2 regions of the Actinoplanes oblitus genome follow, and region 2 is predicted to be linked to the other one. Evidence: predicted binding sites of a transcription regulator. Region 2 holds the regulator's gene; the other holds the start of a gene.
The links. The regulator HrcA, encoded in region 2, represses chaperone genes, less so after heat shock. The targets are predictions, from matches to a motif close to GGTTNGCACNCTCNNNNNGAGNGTGCNAACC.
Positions count from the first base shown of each region.

Region 1 (7,233 bases), 1.9 Mb from region 2:
GCGCTGGGTGCTGACACCGCGGATCCGGGCACCGGCCCGCGCGAACCGCTCGTGGCGGGCGGCGTAGGTGGTCGCCTCCAGGGTGCAGCCGCGGGTGCCCGGGATGTCCGCCCAGTGCGGCGGATAGCCCTGTGACTCCGGGGCGAAGGCGCCCGGGAAGCAGAACAGCACGGTCCAGGCGCCCGGCTCGGCGGGCGGCACCGGGACGTCGTCCTGCCGGGGCAGGGTGATCTCCGGCAGGGCCCGGCCGCGCAGGGCGTGGGCGCGGCGGTGCTCGGCGGTGCCGGCCGCCGCGGTGGCGGTGAGCGAGCCGTCGCCGAGCACGTAGCGGTCACCCCACTCCTGCAGGGAGAGCAACACCGGGAGCAGTCCCTCGCCCTTGGCGGTGAGCAGGTAGTCGTGGCGCGGCGGACGGTCGGTGTACCGCCTGCGGTGCAGGACGCCGTGCTCGACCAGGGCGGCGAGGCGCTCGGCCAGGGCGCGACGGCTCATCCCCAGCTCTTTCTGCAGCGCGTCGAAGCGGGTCACGCCACCGGCCACGTCCCGCACGATCAGGAACGTCCACCAGTCGGTCAGGACACCGAGGGCCTGGGTGATTCCGCAGTCCACGTCCTGCGGGTCGACTCGCCTCACGATCACCAACTATAGTGCGTTCCATTATGAAACTGACTACCTTCTGGCGCTGGTGGACCGCGGGGGCGACGAGTCAGCTGGGCTCGGCGGTGGGCTCGATCGCACTCCCGCTGACCGCGCTGACAGTGCTGCACGCGTCCGCCTTCCAGATGGGTCTGATCACCGCCGCGACCTACCTGGCCTACCTGCTGATCAGCCTGCCGGCCGGCGTGATCGTGAATCGCCTGCCGTTGCGCGGCGTCCAGGTCACCGCCGATCTGACCCGGGCGCTCGCGGTGGCCTCCATCCCGCTCGCCTGGTGGCGGGGCGCGCTCACGGTGCCCCAGCTGATCGTGGTCGCCCTGGTGGTCGGCTTCGCGGACGTGCTCTTCGACGTCGCCAACCAGACGTTCCTGCCGACGATCGTGCCCGCCGGCCAGTTGCAGGCGCGGAACAGCCTGAACTCCGGCACGCACGCGACCACCCAGCTCGGTGGCTCGGCACTGGGCGGGCTCGCGGTCCAGCTGCTCGGCCCGGTGCCGACGCTGTTCCTCGACGCGGTCAGCTACCTGTTCTCCGGCGCGCTGCTGGGCTCGCTTCCGGCGCGGCGCACCGAGGCCCCGGGCGGTGCTCGCACGCCGATGGCCGAGCTGATCCGCGAGGGGTGGCGCTACGTCATCCGGCACCCGATCATCGGCCCCGGCATGTGGGTGGCGACCTCGATCAACTTCGTCTGCGGCGGGCAGCTGGCGTTGTTCGCCTTCTACCTGGTCCGCGACCTGCACGCGCCGCCCGGCGTGGTCGGGGTGCTGCTGGCCGCCGAGGGGCTGGGCACCGTGGCCGGGGCGGCACTGACCACCCGCTTCACCACCCGCTTCGGGACCGCTCGCGGGCTGATCGTCGCCGGCTTCACCGGGGTGGCCGGCGCCCTGCTCATCCCGCTGGGCACCGGGACGGCCGGGTACCTGGCCTTCGCGGCCGGAAGTCTGATCTTCGCCGGCTCGGTGGTGGTGCTCAGCGTGACCACCCGGACCTACCGGATGGTGCACAGCCCGCCCGAGCTGCTCTCCCGGGTGATCGCCACGGTGAAGTTCGTGTCCTGGGGCGCGATCCCGATCGGCGGCCTGCTGGCCGGCGCGCTGGCCGGGCCGCTGGGCGCCCGGACCACCCTGCTGGTCTTCGGCGTGCTCACCCTCGGCTCGCCGCTGATCTTCTGGTTCTCCCCGGTGCGCGGCCTGCGTGACCTCACCGACGCCGGCCGGGAGAGGCAACCGGCCTGAGACACGGATCGGGCGGGCCGCTCTCGCGACCCGCCCGATCCGGTTTGTTACGGCTGGACTCAGAAGTCCATGTCGCCGCCGCCGGGGGCGCCGGCCGGGGCCGGGTTCTTCTCCGGCTTGTCGGCCACGACGGCCTCGGTGGTGAGGAACAGCGCGGCGATCGACGCGGCGTTCTGCAGCGCCGAGCGGGTCACCTTGGCCGGGTCGATGATGCCCGCGGCCAGCAGGTCGACGTACTCACCGTTCGCGGCGTTGAGGCCGTGACCGGGCTCCAGGTTGCGCACCTTCTCCACCACGACGCCGCCCTCGAGGCCGGCGTTCACGGCGATCTGACGCAGCGGGGCGTCGAGCGCGACCTTGACGATGTTGGCACCGGTGGCCTCGTCGCCGGACAGGTCCAGCTTGTCGAACGCGGTCTTGCCGGCCTGCACCAGCGCGACGCCACCACCCGGGACGATGCCCTCCTCGACGGCCGCCTTCGCGTTGCGAACGGCGTCCTCGATGCGGTGCTTGCGCTCCTTGAGCTCGACCTCGGTGGCCGCGCCGACCTTGATCACCGCAACACCGCCGGCCAGCTTGGCCAGGCGCTCCTGCAGCTTCTCACGGTCGTAGTCGGAGTCCGAGCGCTCGATCTCGGCGCGGATCTGGTTGACCCGGCCCTGGATCTGCTCGGCGTTACCGGCACCGTCGACGATGGTGGTCTCGTCCTTGGTGATGACGACCTTGCGGGCCTGGCCCAGCAGGGACAGGTCGGCGGCGTCCAGCTTGAGGCCGACCTCCTCGCTGATGACCGCGCCACCGGTGAGGATGGCGATGTCCTCCAGCATGGCCTTGCGACGGTCACCGAAGCCGGGGGCCTTGACGGCGACCGACTTGAAGGTGCCGCGGACCTTGTTGACGACCAGGGTGGCCAGGGCCTCACCCTCGACGTCCTCGGCGATGATGACCAGCGGCTTGCCGGACTGCATGACCTTCTCCAGGACCGGCAGCAGGTCCTTGACCGCGGAGATCTTGCTGTTCGCGATCAGGATGTAGGGGTCGTCGAAGACGGCCTCCATGCGCTCGGCGTCGGTCATGAAGTACGCCGAGATGTAGCCCTTGTCGAAGCGCATACCCTCGGTGAGCTCGAGCTCCAGGCCGAAGGTGTTGCTCTCCTCGACGGTGATGACGCCTTCCTTGCCGACCTTGTCCATGGCCTCGGCGATGATCTCGCCGACCGTGGTGTCACCGGCGGAGATGGACGCGGTGGAGGCGATCTGCTCCTTGGTCTCCACGTCCTTGGCGATCTGCGAGAGACCCTCGGAGACGCTGGCCACGGCCGCCTCGATGCCCCGCTTCAGGGCCATCGGGTTGGCACCGGCGGCCACGTTGCGCAGACCCTCGCGAACCAGGGCCTGGGCCAGGACGGTCGCCGTCGTCGTACCGTCACCGGCGACGTCGTCGGTCTTCTTGGCGACCTCCTTGACCAGCTCGGCGCCGATCTTCTCGTACGGGTCCTCGAGCTCGATCTCCTTGGCGATGGATACACCATCGTTGGTGATCGTGGGGGCGCCCCACTTCTTCTCGAGGACGACGTTGCGGCCCTTCGGGCCGAGGGTCACCTTGACCGCGTCGGCGAGCTGGTTCATGCCGCGCTCGAGGCCCCGACGAGCCTCCTCGTCGAATGCGATGATCTTGGCCATACGGCGTTGTCCTCCCGGACATCCGCGGTTCCGAGCCGGATGGGCCCGTCCCCGCACACTGAGGAAGTCTGTGGACGTCACCACCTGGCGATGTGACGTCCTCAGGCCGAGCCGGATAGCCCGCGACGACCGGTTTCGTGCCGCGGCGCCGATGGCGGCGACGCGACCGGAACCCCACCGTCCCGACCTGCTGGCACTCACGGGTCGCGAGTGCCAATCACTTGTTTAGCACTCTCCGGTACCGAGTGCAAGAAACCCCATCTTCCCGCGAAACCCCCGGGCCCGGCCCGGAATCCGGCTAAAGATCTTCATGTGCAGCTCAGGACGGTTTTGCGGCAAGACGGTTGCCGGTGCCCGCCGCTGCGAGTAATGAGGACGCATGGAGAACTGGACCGTGCGCCGGGTCACGCCCGGGGACGCCGGCCGGATGCGCGCCCTGCGACTCGAGATGCTCGCGGACAGCCCCCTCGCGTTCCTGGAGACCCTCGCCCAGGCCGCCGCCCGCCCGCACGAGGGCTACGCGCAGCGCCTGAGCATGTCGGCCGAGGGCCCGGAGCTGTCCCAGTTCATCGTCGACCCGGGTGACGGGCCGCTGCTGGGGCACGCCGGTGGCACCGCGATCCCGGACGAGCCGCTGGTCACGGTGGTCTTCTCGGTCTACCTGACCCCGGCGAGCCGCGGCGGCAAGCTGCTCGCCCAGCTGGTCGAGGCGGTGGCCGACTGGTCCACCGCAGCCGGGCGGCACGAGCTGATGCTCGAGGTGGTGGCGGGCAACGGGCGGGCGGTACGGGCGTACGAAAAACTGGGTTTCGAGGACACCGGGTTGCGTCTGCCGCATCCGACGGTGCCGGTCCTCACCCAGCTGCAGATGCGCCGGCGGATCTGATGTCACCCCGGCGCTGGCATGTCACCCGGACGGTGCTCACCGCCGCGAACGGGACCACCGGCGCCGGGCTGCTGCTCGCCCTCGCCACCCGCACCAGGATCCGCCGGGGCCGGGACGGCGTGCTGATCGCCGAGGGGTGGCGACTGCCGATGCCGCCGGCGTCCTGCTTCACGGTCGGCTCGGTGATCATCACCCGGCGCTCGGCGGAGTGGCTGCTGGCCGGGGAACGCGCCGCGCTGCTGGCGCACGAGAGCCGGCACGCCGGGCAGTACGCCGTGCTCGGCCCACTCTTCTGGCCGGCGTACTGGGTCGCTTGTGGCTGGTCCTACGTGGCGACCGGATCGTTCGGCGTGCGGAACTGGTTCGAACGCCATGCCGGGCTGCGCGACGGCGGTTATCCGGAAGATCTGCCGCTGCGCCCGTGGCTGCAACGGTTTCGCCGGTGAGGTTTGGTCGGGAGGACGGACGCACAACGCCTCCGGCATGAAGCCACTGGGTCAGCGTTGGGTCGTTGGGTCCCTCGGAGATTGTCGCCAAGCTCAGGTGAGGGGCCACTTACGGCGTCGCGTCCTCCCGCGACAAGCATCCTGCCGATCGGGAGATCGGCGCGCAAGTCCTCGGAGGAAGGAATATTCGACAACCGGCAGACTCGCGGTTACTTTCCGCTATCCCAGCAGGCCGGCTTCCCGCGCACCGCGCAGCGACGGCTTGATCCGGTGGGTCGGGCCGACCTCGGAGGCCACCGCGTCGAGCGTCTTCAGGCCCTCACCGGTGTTGTAGACGACGGTCTCCTTGGCCGGGTCCAGCCTGCCGCTGTCCACCAGTTTCTTGAGCACCGCGACGGTGGTGCCGCCGGCGGTCTCGGCGAAGACGCCGGTGGTCTCGGCGAGCAGCCGGATGCCGGCCCGGATCTCCTCGTCGTTCGCGTAGTCCATCCAGCCGCCGGTGCGGCGGACCGCCTCGATCGCGTACGGCCCGGCCGCCGGGTCACCGATGTTCAGCGACTTGGCGATGCCGGTGGGCTTCACCGGGGTGATCACGTCGGTGTCGTTGTGCAGCGCCACGGCGATCGGGTTGCAGCCCTGCGACTGCGCGCCGAACACGGTCCAGCCACCCTCGGGCGCCTCGGCCAGGCCGATCTCGACCAGCTCGCTGAACGCCTTGTCCACCTTGGTGAGCAGCTCGCCGGAGGCCATCGGGATGACCACCTGGGCCGGAATCCGCCAGCCGAGCTGCTCGGCGACCTCGTAACCCAGGGTCTTGGAGCCCTCGGCGTAGAACGGCCGCACGTTCACGTTCACGAACGCGGTGTCCTCGAACTCGTCGGTCTCCACCAGTTCGCTGCACAGCCGGTTGACGTCGTCGTAGGAGCCCTCGATGGCGACCAGCTCACCACCGTAGACCGCGGTGGTGACGACCTTGCCCTGCTCCAGGTCGGACGGGATGAAGACGATGCTCGGCACGCCGGCCCGGGCCGCGTGCGCGGCGACCGAGTTGGCCAGGTTGCCGGTGGAGGCGCAGGAGAACCGCTTGAAGCCCAGCTCCTTGGCCGCGGTCAGGGCCACCGAGACGACCCGGTCCTTGAACGAGTGGGTCGGGTTCTGCGAGTCGTCCTTGACCCAGAGCGGGGCGGTGATGCCCAGCCGCTCGGCCAGCGCCGGCGCGCTGACCAGGGGGGTCAGGCCGGGGTCGAGGGTCACCCGGGTGGCCGGGTCCTGGCCGGCCGGGAGCAGCGCGGCGTAGCGCCAGATGTTCTGCGGGCCCGCCTCGATCTCGGCCCGGGTCACCCGCGCGAGCGCCGCCTCGTCGTAGGCCACCTCGAGCGGGCCGAAACACTCGTAACAGGCGTGCTGCGCGGCCAGCGGGTACTCAGCGGAACACGCGCGGCAGATCAGGCCACGGGCGGGCGAGGTGGAGGTCGTGTTTCCGGGTGCGGTGACGGCAGACGTCATCGAGGCCTTCCTCTCATCTTTCCCCGGCGGCGACCTGCCGCTATGCGGGGACGGAATTAGCACCTGCCGCGCGCGGCCTCGTCCTCGAGACATACGCGGTGGTTGCCGGGGCTTCATCGGGCCGTTCCCTCTGCCCCTCTGGATGAGGTATTCAGTTGTTTCCCGAAGCTTACGACGAGATCGCGCAATCTCCACAGCGAGTTCCCGAGGTGTGAGCGACCTCCTTTGCCGCGCGCCCCTCTCATCGGCTTCGTCGGCTTCTTCGGCGCTTCGTCGGTTTCCTCATCGGCCGGGGTCGCCGTCAGACTCCTCATCCGCCTCGTCATCGGCCGGGATTGCGGACGACCTCCCCATCGACCTCGTCATCGACCTCCTCATCGGCCTCCTCATCGACCTCCTCATCGACCTCCTCATCGGCCGGGATTGTGGTCGGCTTTGAAGATCAACATCAGAATCCTGACTCGGGTCCGCGCTGATCACAGATCGTCGCTCCCGCCAGGGACCCTTCCGGGCTGAGCTGGCCGCTGCGCGTCCAGAACGCTCAGCCCGAAAGGGCGGCGTCCGTGGGTGGGGAAGACCTCGGCAGCACCAGTCAGCCGAGCGGGCCGACGCAGGAGAACTGGGTGGCGACCGGGCGGTAGCCGAGCCGGGTGTTGACCGCGAGCATCGGCAGGTTGGTCTCGTCGTTGCTGGTGAAGGCCCGGGCGACGCCGGCTGCCGCGGCGCGGGTGAGGGCGACGGTCTTGACCAGGCGGGCCAGGCCCCGGCCGCGGTGCGCCGGTGCGGTGGCGGTCATGTCCGACCAGACGCGGTCGCCGTCG
Region 1 is NZ_CP126980.1:9,317,808-9,325,040, forward strand. Features, by position in the region: gene Actob_RS41600 (winged helix-turn-helix transcriptional regulator) at 1-633, opposite strand, end outside; gene Actob_RS41605 (MFS transporter) at 660-1,892, shown strand; gene groL (chaperonin GroEL) at 1,952-3,574, opposite strand; gene Actob_RS41615 (GNAT family N-acetyltransferase) at 3,954-4,460, shown strand; gene Actob_RS41620 (hypothetical protein) at 4,460-4,906, shown strand; gene thrC (threonine synthase) at 5,126-6,412, opposite strand; SAM riboswitch class I at 6,423-6,561, opposite strand; gene Actob_RS41630 (GNAT family N-acetyltransferase) at 7,005-7,233, opposite strand, start outside.
Region 1: groL (chaperonin GroEL) is a predicted target of HrcA. The motif match lies at 3,763-3,793, and genes of this name have one in related genera.

Region 2 (7,233 bases):
CAGCCAGTGCGCGTATCGCCAGCCGCTGTCCGCGGTGCTGACCGAGACCGTGAGACCGGCCGCCTCCGTGCTGGCGGCGTCCAGTTTCTTGCCCCAGTCGAGTTTGAGGCCGCGCAGCAGGGCGGTCGCCGCGGCCGCGCCGCGCACCACCGGGGAGCCGGAGACGGTGCACTCGACGGCGCCGGTGGCCCGGCCCATCAGCGCGCGGGCCAGCACCCGGGACTCGTCCGCCCACTTCTCGTACGCGTTCGGGTACGCCGAGCGCTGCACCCGCTGGGCGGCGTCGGTCACCCGCATCTGCTGCCAGCCCTTCACCTTGCGCAGCGCGGTGTAGAACTTGCCGGCGGCGTACCTCGGATCCTTGATCTGCTCGACGGTGCCCCAGCCCTGGCTGGGGCGCTGCTGGAAGAGGCCCACCGAGTCGCGGTCGCCGTCGTCCAGGTTTTCCAGCTTGGACTCCTGCAGCGCGGTGGCCAGCGCCACCACCAGGGCCTGCTCCGGCATCTCCCGGCGGATGCCGATCGCGGCGATGGTGGCCGCGTTGGCCATCTGCACCGAGTCCAGGGTCACCTCGCCGTCGGCGCGGACCGTGCACTCCGGGCCGAGCCGGGGCAGCTTGATGCCGCCCGGGCTCTGCCGGAGCACGACGATCACGCTGACCACGGCGATGAGGACGAGCGAGACGAGTACCCCGACCACTGGCTTAACCCGCACCGCACCTCCTCGTCATGGGACGCCAAGCCTAATCAACGAGCGCACGGAGATCATCGTGACTGCGCCGGAACCCAATTCGGATCGCGTTTCTCCCGGCGGGCGGCCACGCCCTCGCGGCCCTCGGCGGAGGTGAAGTATCCCGCCGATCGGTCACTGAGGTCGGCCAGTTCGGTGCGGATGGACTCCGACCTGGTACGCCGCAGCAGCTGCTTGGTGCCGGCCAGTGCCAGCGGGCCACCCTTGATCAGCGACGCGCAGTAGTCCGCCACCGCCCGGTCCAGCTCCTCGTCCGCGACGGCGGCGGTGACCAGCCCGATCTCGGCGGCCCGGGCGCCGTCGAAGACGTCGCCGGTCAGGTAGAGCTCGGCCGCCGCCCGCGGCGCCAGCCGGGGCAGCACGGTGGCACTGATCACCGCGGGGATCACCCCGAGCCGGACCTCGGTGAACGCGAAGGTGGCCGACCGGGCGCAGACCGCGATGTCGGCGGCGCCGATCAGTCCCAGGCCACCGGCCCGGGCCGGCCCGGCGATCCGGGCCACCACCGGTTTCGGGAACTCCCAGAGCGCGGCGAGCAGGTCGGCCATCAGCTCCACCGGCAGGCGCTCGCCCGGCCGGGTCGCGGCGGTCTCCTTCAGGTCGGCGCCGGAGCAGAAGACCGGGCCGGTGTGCGAGAGCACCACCACCCGGACCGCCGGGTCGGCGGCCGCGGCGCCGAGCGCGGTGAGCAGCTCGGTGATCAGGGCGCGGGAGAGGGCGTTGCGGTTCGCGGGGCTGTCCAGCGTGAGAGTGGTCACCCCGGCGACGGTGACGGTACCGACCAGATCCATGTCCGGCACCTTAACGCTTCCTTGGGCGCGGCCCCAGGAGATCCACGAGCGGTCGTCCCGCGGGGACCAGGCACACTTGGCGGATGGCCGGCGCACTCCCTGATGGCGAACCCGTTCCCGCGGACGGGTCGCTCCCCGACACAGCAACTCGCGAGGTGGGCGCGCGGGGCTTCGCGGTCTACGTCCACGTGCCGTTCTGCGCGAGCCGGTGCGGGTACTGCGACTTCAACACCTACACCGCGAGCGAGCTGGGCGGCGGGGCGAGCCGGGACGAGTACGCGGACACCGTCCTGAAGGAGCTGGAGCTGGCCGCGAAGGTGATCCAGCCCGGCCGGGTGGACACCGTTTTCGTCGGCGGCGGGACACCGACGCTCCTGTCCGCCACCGATCTCGGAAAGATCCTGGAGGGCGTCGACCGCACCTGGGGGCTGGCGGCCGATGCCGAGGTGACCACCGAGGCGAACCCGGAATCGGTGGACACGTCCTCTCTGACGGCGCTGCGGACGGCCGGCTTCACCCGGATCTCGCTGGGCATGCAGTCCTCCGCCGAGCACGTGCTGCGGGTGCTGGACCGCAAGCACACCGCCGGCCGCGCACCCCGGGCCGCCGAGGAGGCCCGGAAAGCCGGCTTCGAGCACGTCAACCTGGATCTGATCTACGGCACGCCGGGCGAGACCGCGGACGACTTCGCCCGCTCGCTGCGGACCGTCGTCGACGCCGGGGTGGACCACGTCAGCGCCTACGCCCTGATCGTCGAGGACGGCACCCGGATGGCCACCCGGATGCGCCGGGGTGAGCTGCCCTACCCCTCCGACGACGTGGCCGCCGACCGCTACCTGGCCGCCGAGGAGGCGCTCACCGCCGCCGGCTTCCAGTGGTACGAGGTGTCCAACTGGGCGAAACCCGGCGGCGAGTGCCGGCACAACCTGCGGTATTGGACCGGCGCCGACTGGTGGGGGCTGGGACCCGGGGCGCACAGCCACGTCGGCGGGGTGCGCTGGTGGAACGTGAAGCATCCGTCGGCGTACGCAAATCGTCTGAATGATGGGGTTTCCCCCGGTCACGGTCGTGAGCTGCTCAGTGCTGAGGACCGGCACGTCGAGGACGTGATGCTGCGGGTCCGGCTGCGCGAGGGGATCCCGCTGGACCGGGTGGACCCGGGCGGCGCGGCCCGGGCCCTCGGCGACGGGCTGCTGGAGCCGGACGCGTACGCCGATGGTCTGCTGGTTCTGACCTTGCGCGGCCGGCTGCTGGCCGACGCGGTGATCCGCGACCTGGTCTGAGCCGGTTACCGCAGGAACCTGCCGCTCATCGGATAGCGGTAGGGCTCGTTGTTGGCGGCCTTGATCCCGGCGATCACCCCGAAGATCGTGCCGGCCAGCCAGGCGAGCACGGTGATCGCCACCCCGATACCGAAGCAGATGGTGGCGTACCCGATCAGCGCGATGATCGACCAGAGCACCTGGAAGTTCAGCGCGCTGATCGACTCGGCGCGCACGGCCGGCGATCGGTCACCGCGAGCCAGCAGCGAGATCAACGGCGCCACCCAACCGGCGCACCCGCCGCCGACGAACGCGCCGGCCGCGCCGCCCAGGTGGGCGACCAGGATCCAGGCGCGATCCTCCGAGCCGAGGGCCGGATAGCCGGGCTGGTATCCGCCCGGCGGGGGAGTGTAAGGGGATCCGGGGGACGTAGGGTACCCGTCACCTGGCGGTCGAGGCGGCTCCGTCATGGCCGACACGCTATCGGAGACCGAACAACGGCGGACCTTTCGATCATCGCGTTGCCGCCCGCCGCGAAGTAGACTGGCACTCTGTCCGCGGGAGTGCCAGAGGGAGGGGTCATATGAGTCTGGATGACCGCAAGCTCGAGGTGCTGCGGGCGATCGTCGAGGATTATGTGAAAACTCGCGAGCCGGTCGGCAGCAAGGCGCTGGTCGAGCGCCACCAGCTCGGCGTCTCCTCGGCCACGGTGCGCAACGACATGGCCGTCCTCGAGGAGGAGGGCTACATCCGGCAGCCGCACACCAGCGCCGGCCGGGTGCCCACCGACGCCGGTTACCGGCTCTTCGTCGACCGGCTCACCCGGATCAAGCCGCTCAGCCCGGCCGAGCGCCGCGCCATCGAGCGCTTCATGATCGGCGTGGTCGACCTCGACGATGTGGTGCATCGCACGGTCCGCCTGCTCGCCCAGCTGACCCGCCAGGTCGCGGTGGTGCAGTATCCGAGCCTGTCCCGCTCCACCGTGCGGCACCTGGAGCTGGTCCCGATCTCCACCACCCGGCTGATGCTCGTGATGATCACCGACACCGGCCGGGTCGAGCAGCGCCTGGTCGAGATGCCCGGCCCGGTCCCCGACGGCGAGGTGTGGGACCTGCGCCGCCGGGTGAACGAGAAATTGGCCGGTCAGAAATTGGCAGACACCCCGCCCCTGGTGCAGAAACTCGTCGACGAGTGCGTGCCCGGGAGCCGGGGGAACATGGCGTGCCTGGCCACCGTTCTGCTGGAGACGCTGGTCGAGCGGAGTGAGGAGCGCCTCGCGCTCGCCGGGACGGCCAACCTCACCCGCGGCGGTGTGTTGGACTTTCAGGGCACGCTGCGTCCCGTACTCGAAGCGCTCGAGGAGGAGGTCATCCTCCTCAAGCTGATCGGCGACCTGGAGCCGAGCACCACCCGGGTCCGGATCGGCGACGAGAACGAGATCGACAACCTCCGGTCGGCATCCGTGGTCAGCACGGGTTACGGACCGGGTGCGACGATCGTTGGTGGGCTCGGCGTGCTGGGGCCGACAAGGATGGACTACCCCGGCACCATCGCTACTGTTCGTGCAGTGGCACGCTACGTTGGCGACCTGTTGGCACAGAATTGACGGATCCGCGCAGACATTGAGGACTCCAAACCCCGTGGCCAAGGACTACTACGGAATTCTCGGCGTGAGCCGGGAAGCCACCGACGACGAGATCAAGCGCGCCTACCGCAAACTGGCTCGGCAGTACCACCCGGACGTCAACCCCGATCCGGAGGCGCACGAGAAGTTCAAGGACATCAACGCGGCGTACGAGGTTCTCTCCGACGACCAGAAGCGGCAGATCGTCGACCTCGGCGGTGACCCGCTGGCGCCCGGCGGCGGCGCGCCCGGCGGCGGTCCCGGCGGGGCCGGCCCGTTCGTCGGCTTCCAGGACATCATGGATGCCTTCTTCGGCACCGCGGCCGGTGGCGGCTCGCGCGGGCCGCGGCCGCGCACCCGTCCCGGCGCCGACGCCATCCTGCGTCTCGAGCTCGACCTGGTGGAGACCGCGTTCGGTGTCGAGGCGCCGATCACCGTGGACACCGCGGTGCTCTGCACCCAGTGCTCCGGCGCCGGCACCGCGTCCGGCACCCACCTGGCCACCTGCGAGGTCTGCGGCGGCCGCGGCGAGGTGCAGTCGGTGCAGCGCACCTTCCTCGGCCAGGTCGTCTCGTCCCGCCCCTGCGCGAACTGCCAGGGACACGGCACGATCATCCCGACCCCGTGCCCGACCTGCGCCGGCGACGGCCGGATCCGCACCCGCCGCTCGCTGACCGTGAAGATCCCGGCCGGCGTCGAGGACGGCATGCGCATCCGCCTGGCCCAGCAGGGCGAGGTCGGCCCCGGCGGTGGCACCGCCGGTGACCTCTACGTCGAGATCCACGAGCGCCCGCACGACGTCTACTCGCGCAAGGGCGACGACCTGCACTGCCGGGTCACGCTGCCGATGACGGCCGCCGCGCTCGGCACCAGGATGACCATCAAGACCCTCGACGGCGAGGAGAACATCGAGGTCAAAGCGGGGACGCAGCCGGCCAGCACGCTGCGGATCCGGGGCAAGGGGGTGCCGCACCTGCGTGGTCAGGGCCGCGGTGATCTCTTCGTCCACCTGGACGTCAAGACGCCGACCAAGCTGACCGCGGACCAGGAGCGGATGCTGCGCGACTTCGCGAAAACGCGCGGCGAGGACATCGCCGAGCTGAGCAAGCAGGGCGGCTTCTTCAGCCGGATGCGGGACGCCTTCAACGGCCACTGATCGCCGGGTCATCAAGATCAAATTCACGGGCTTGATGACTCGGATCCGCGCTGATCACTGATCGTCGCTCCCGCCAGGGACCCTTGCGGGCCGGGCAGGACGCTGGCGCGTCCAGAACGCCCGGCCCGCCAGGGACCCTTGCGGGCCGGGCAGGACGCTGGCGCGTCCAGAACGCCCGGCCCGCAAGGGCGACGTCCGCGGGTGGTTGCGACGTGTCAACCCCCGGACCGAGCCGGCGGCGTCGCTCTCGCCGGGTGGTGGTGAGTGGGCGTCGCTCTCGCCGGGTGGTAGTGGGTGGGCGTCGCTCTCGCCGGGTGGTAGCGGCTTTCGTGAAGCGAGCGGCGCTGGTGTCGGCGTGTGGTCGCGGCTCGACCGTCACATGGTCGGTGCCGGTCGCCCCGGGTGCCGGGCGCCGGTCTCGCCCGGCGACCTCACCGGGGCAGCCAGCGCCAGTCCAGCTCCAGCGGAACCGGTGGCGGACCGGGCAACGGGCCGTCGGCGCGCAGGCCGTCGAGCAGCATGGTGAGACATCGCCGGCGCAGCTCGCCGGTGCGGCCCGGATCGGGGACGCGGATCGCCGCGCACATCTCCAGCAGCAGTGTCACGTCCGCGGGACCGACGCCCGGGCGCAGGTGTGGCTGGGCCCGCTCGACCAGGCCGGTGGCGAGCTCGGAGGCCCGGCGCGCGTCCTCGTTCATCTGCTCGGTCGGGGTGAACGTGCCGGCCAGATGCACGGTGAGCGAGTGCACGTCGGCCCGCACCACGCCGTGCAGGAACGTGGTTAACGCGGCCCAGTCGTCCGGCTCGCGGGCGGCCCGCTCGGCCTCCGTGATGAAGATCCGCAGCCCGTCGTGGCAGAGCGTGCGGAGCAGATCCTCCTTGCTCGGATAGCGCCGGTAGAGCGCGCCGATGCCGACCTTGGCCCGCTCGGCGACCGCGGCGACCGGCGCGCGCGGGTCGGTCAGGAAGATCTCCCGGGCCGCGACCAGGATCGCCTCGTTGTTGCGAACGGCCTGCTCGCCGCGCCCAGGTCGCCTCATGCCGACAAGCCTACCGGAACGGAACGAAGTATTCCGCTCCGCTTCGCCGAGTGCTACATTGGAACGGAACGAAGCATTCCGTTCCGTTCGAGCGCTCACTCCCCGAGGAGCAGGACATGGCCCCGATCCGCCCCTTCCGCATCGACGTGCCCCAGGCCGATCTGGATGACCTGCGCGACCGCCTCGCCCGCACCCGCTGGACCCCGGAGATCCCCGGCCAGGGCTGGACCCGTGGCGTCCCGGTCGACTACCTGCGCGGGCTGGCCGACTACTGGGCCGGTGAGTTCGACTGGCGTGCCGCCGAGGCGCGGCTCAACGAGTTGCCCCAGTTCACCACCGAGGTGGACGGCCAGACGCTGCACTTCGCGCACGTCCGGTCCACCGACCCGGCAGCCGTCCCGCTGCTGATCAGCCACGACTGGCCCGGTTCGTTCGCGCTCTATCTGCCGGTGGTCGAGGCGCTCCGCGCGCACTTCCACCTGGTCCTGGTCAGCAATCCCGGAGTGGGCTTCTCCGGCCCGCTCACCGCCCCGGGGTGGCACACCGCCCGCAGCGCCGCGGCGCTCAACGAGATCATGGCCCGTCTCGGCTATGAGCGCTATGGCGTGCA
Region 2 is NZ_CP126980.1:1,408,674-1,415,906, forward strand. Features, by position in the region: gene Actob_RS06405 (hypothetical protein) at 1-714, opposite strand, end outside; gene Actob_RS06410 (enoyl-CoA hydratase-related protein) at 765-1,541, opposite strand; gene hemW (radical SAM family heme chaperone HemW) at 1,625-2,824, shown strand; gene Actob_RS06420 (DUF4870 domain-containing protein) at 2,830-3,273, opposite strand; gene hrcA (heat-inducible transcriptional repressor HrcA) at 3,387-4,409, shown strand; gene dnaJ (molecular chaperone DnaJ) at 4,444-5,583, shown strand; gene Actob_RS06435 (TetR/AcrR family transcriptional regulator) at 6,015-6,623, opposite strand; gene Actob_RS06440 (epoxide hydrolase family protein) at 6,740-7,233, shown strand, end outside.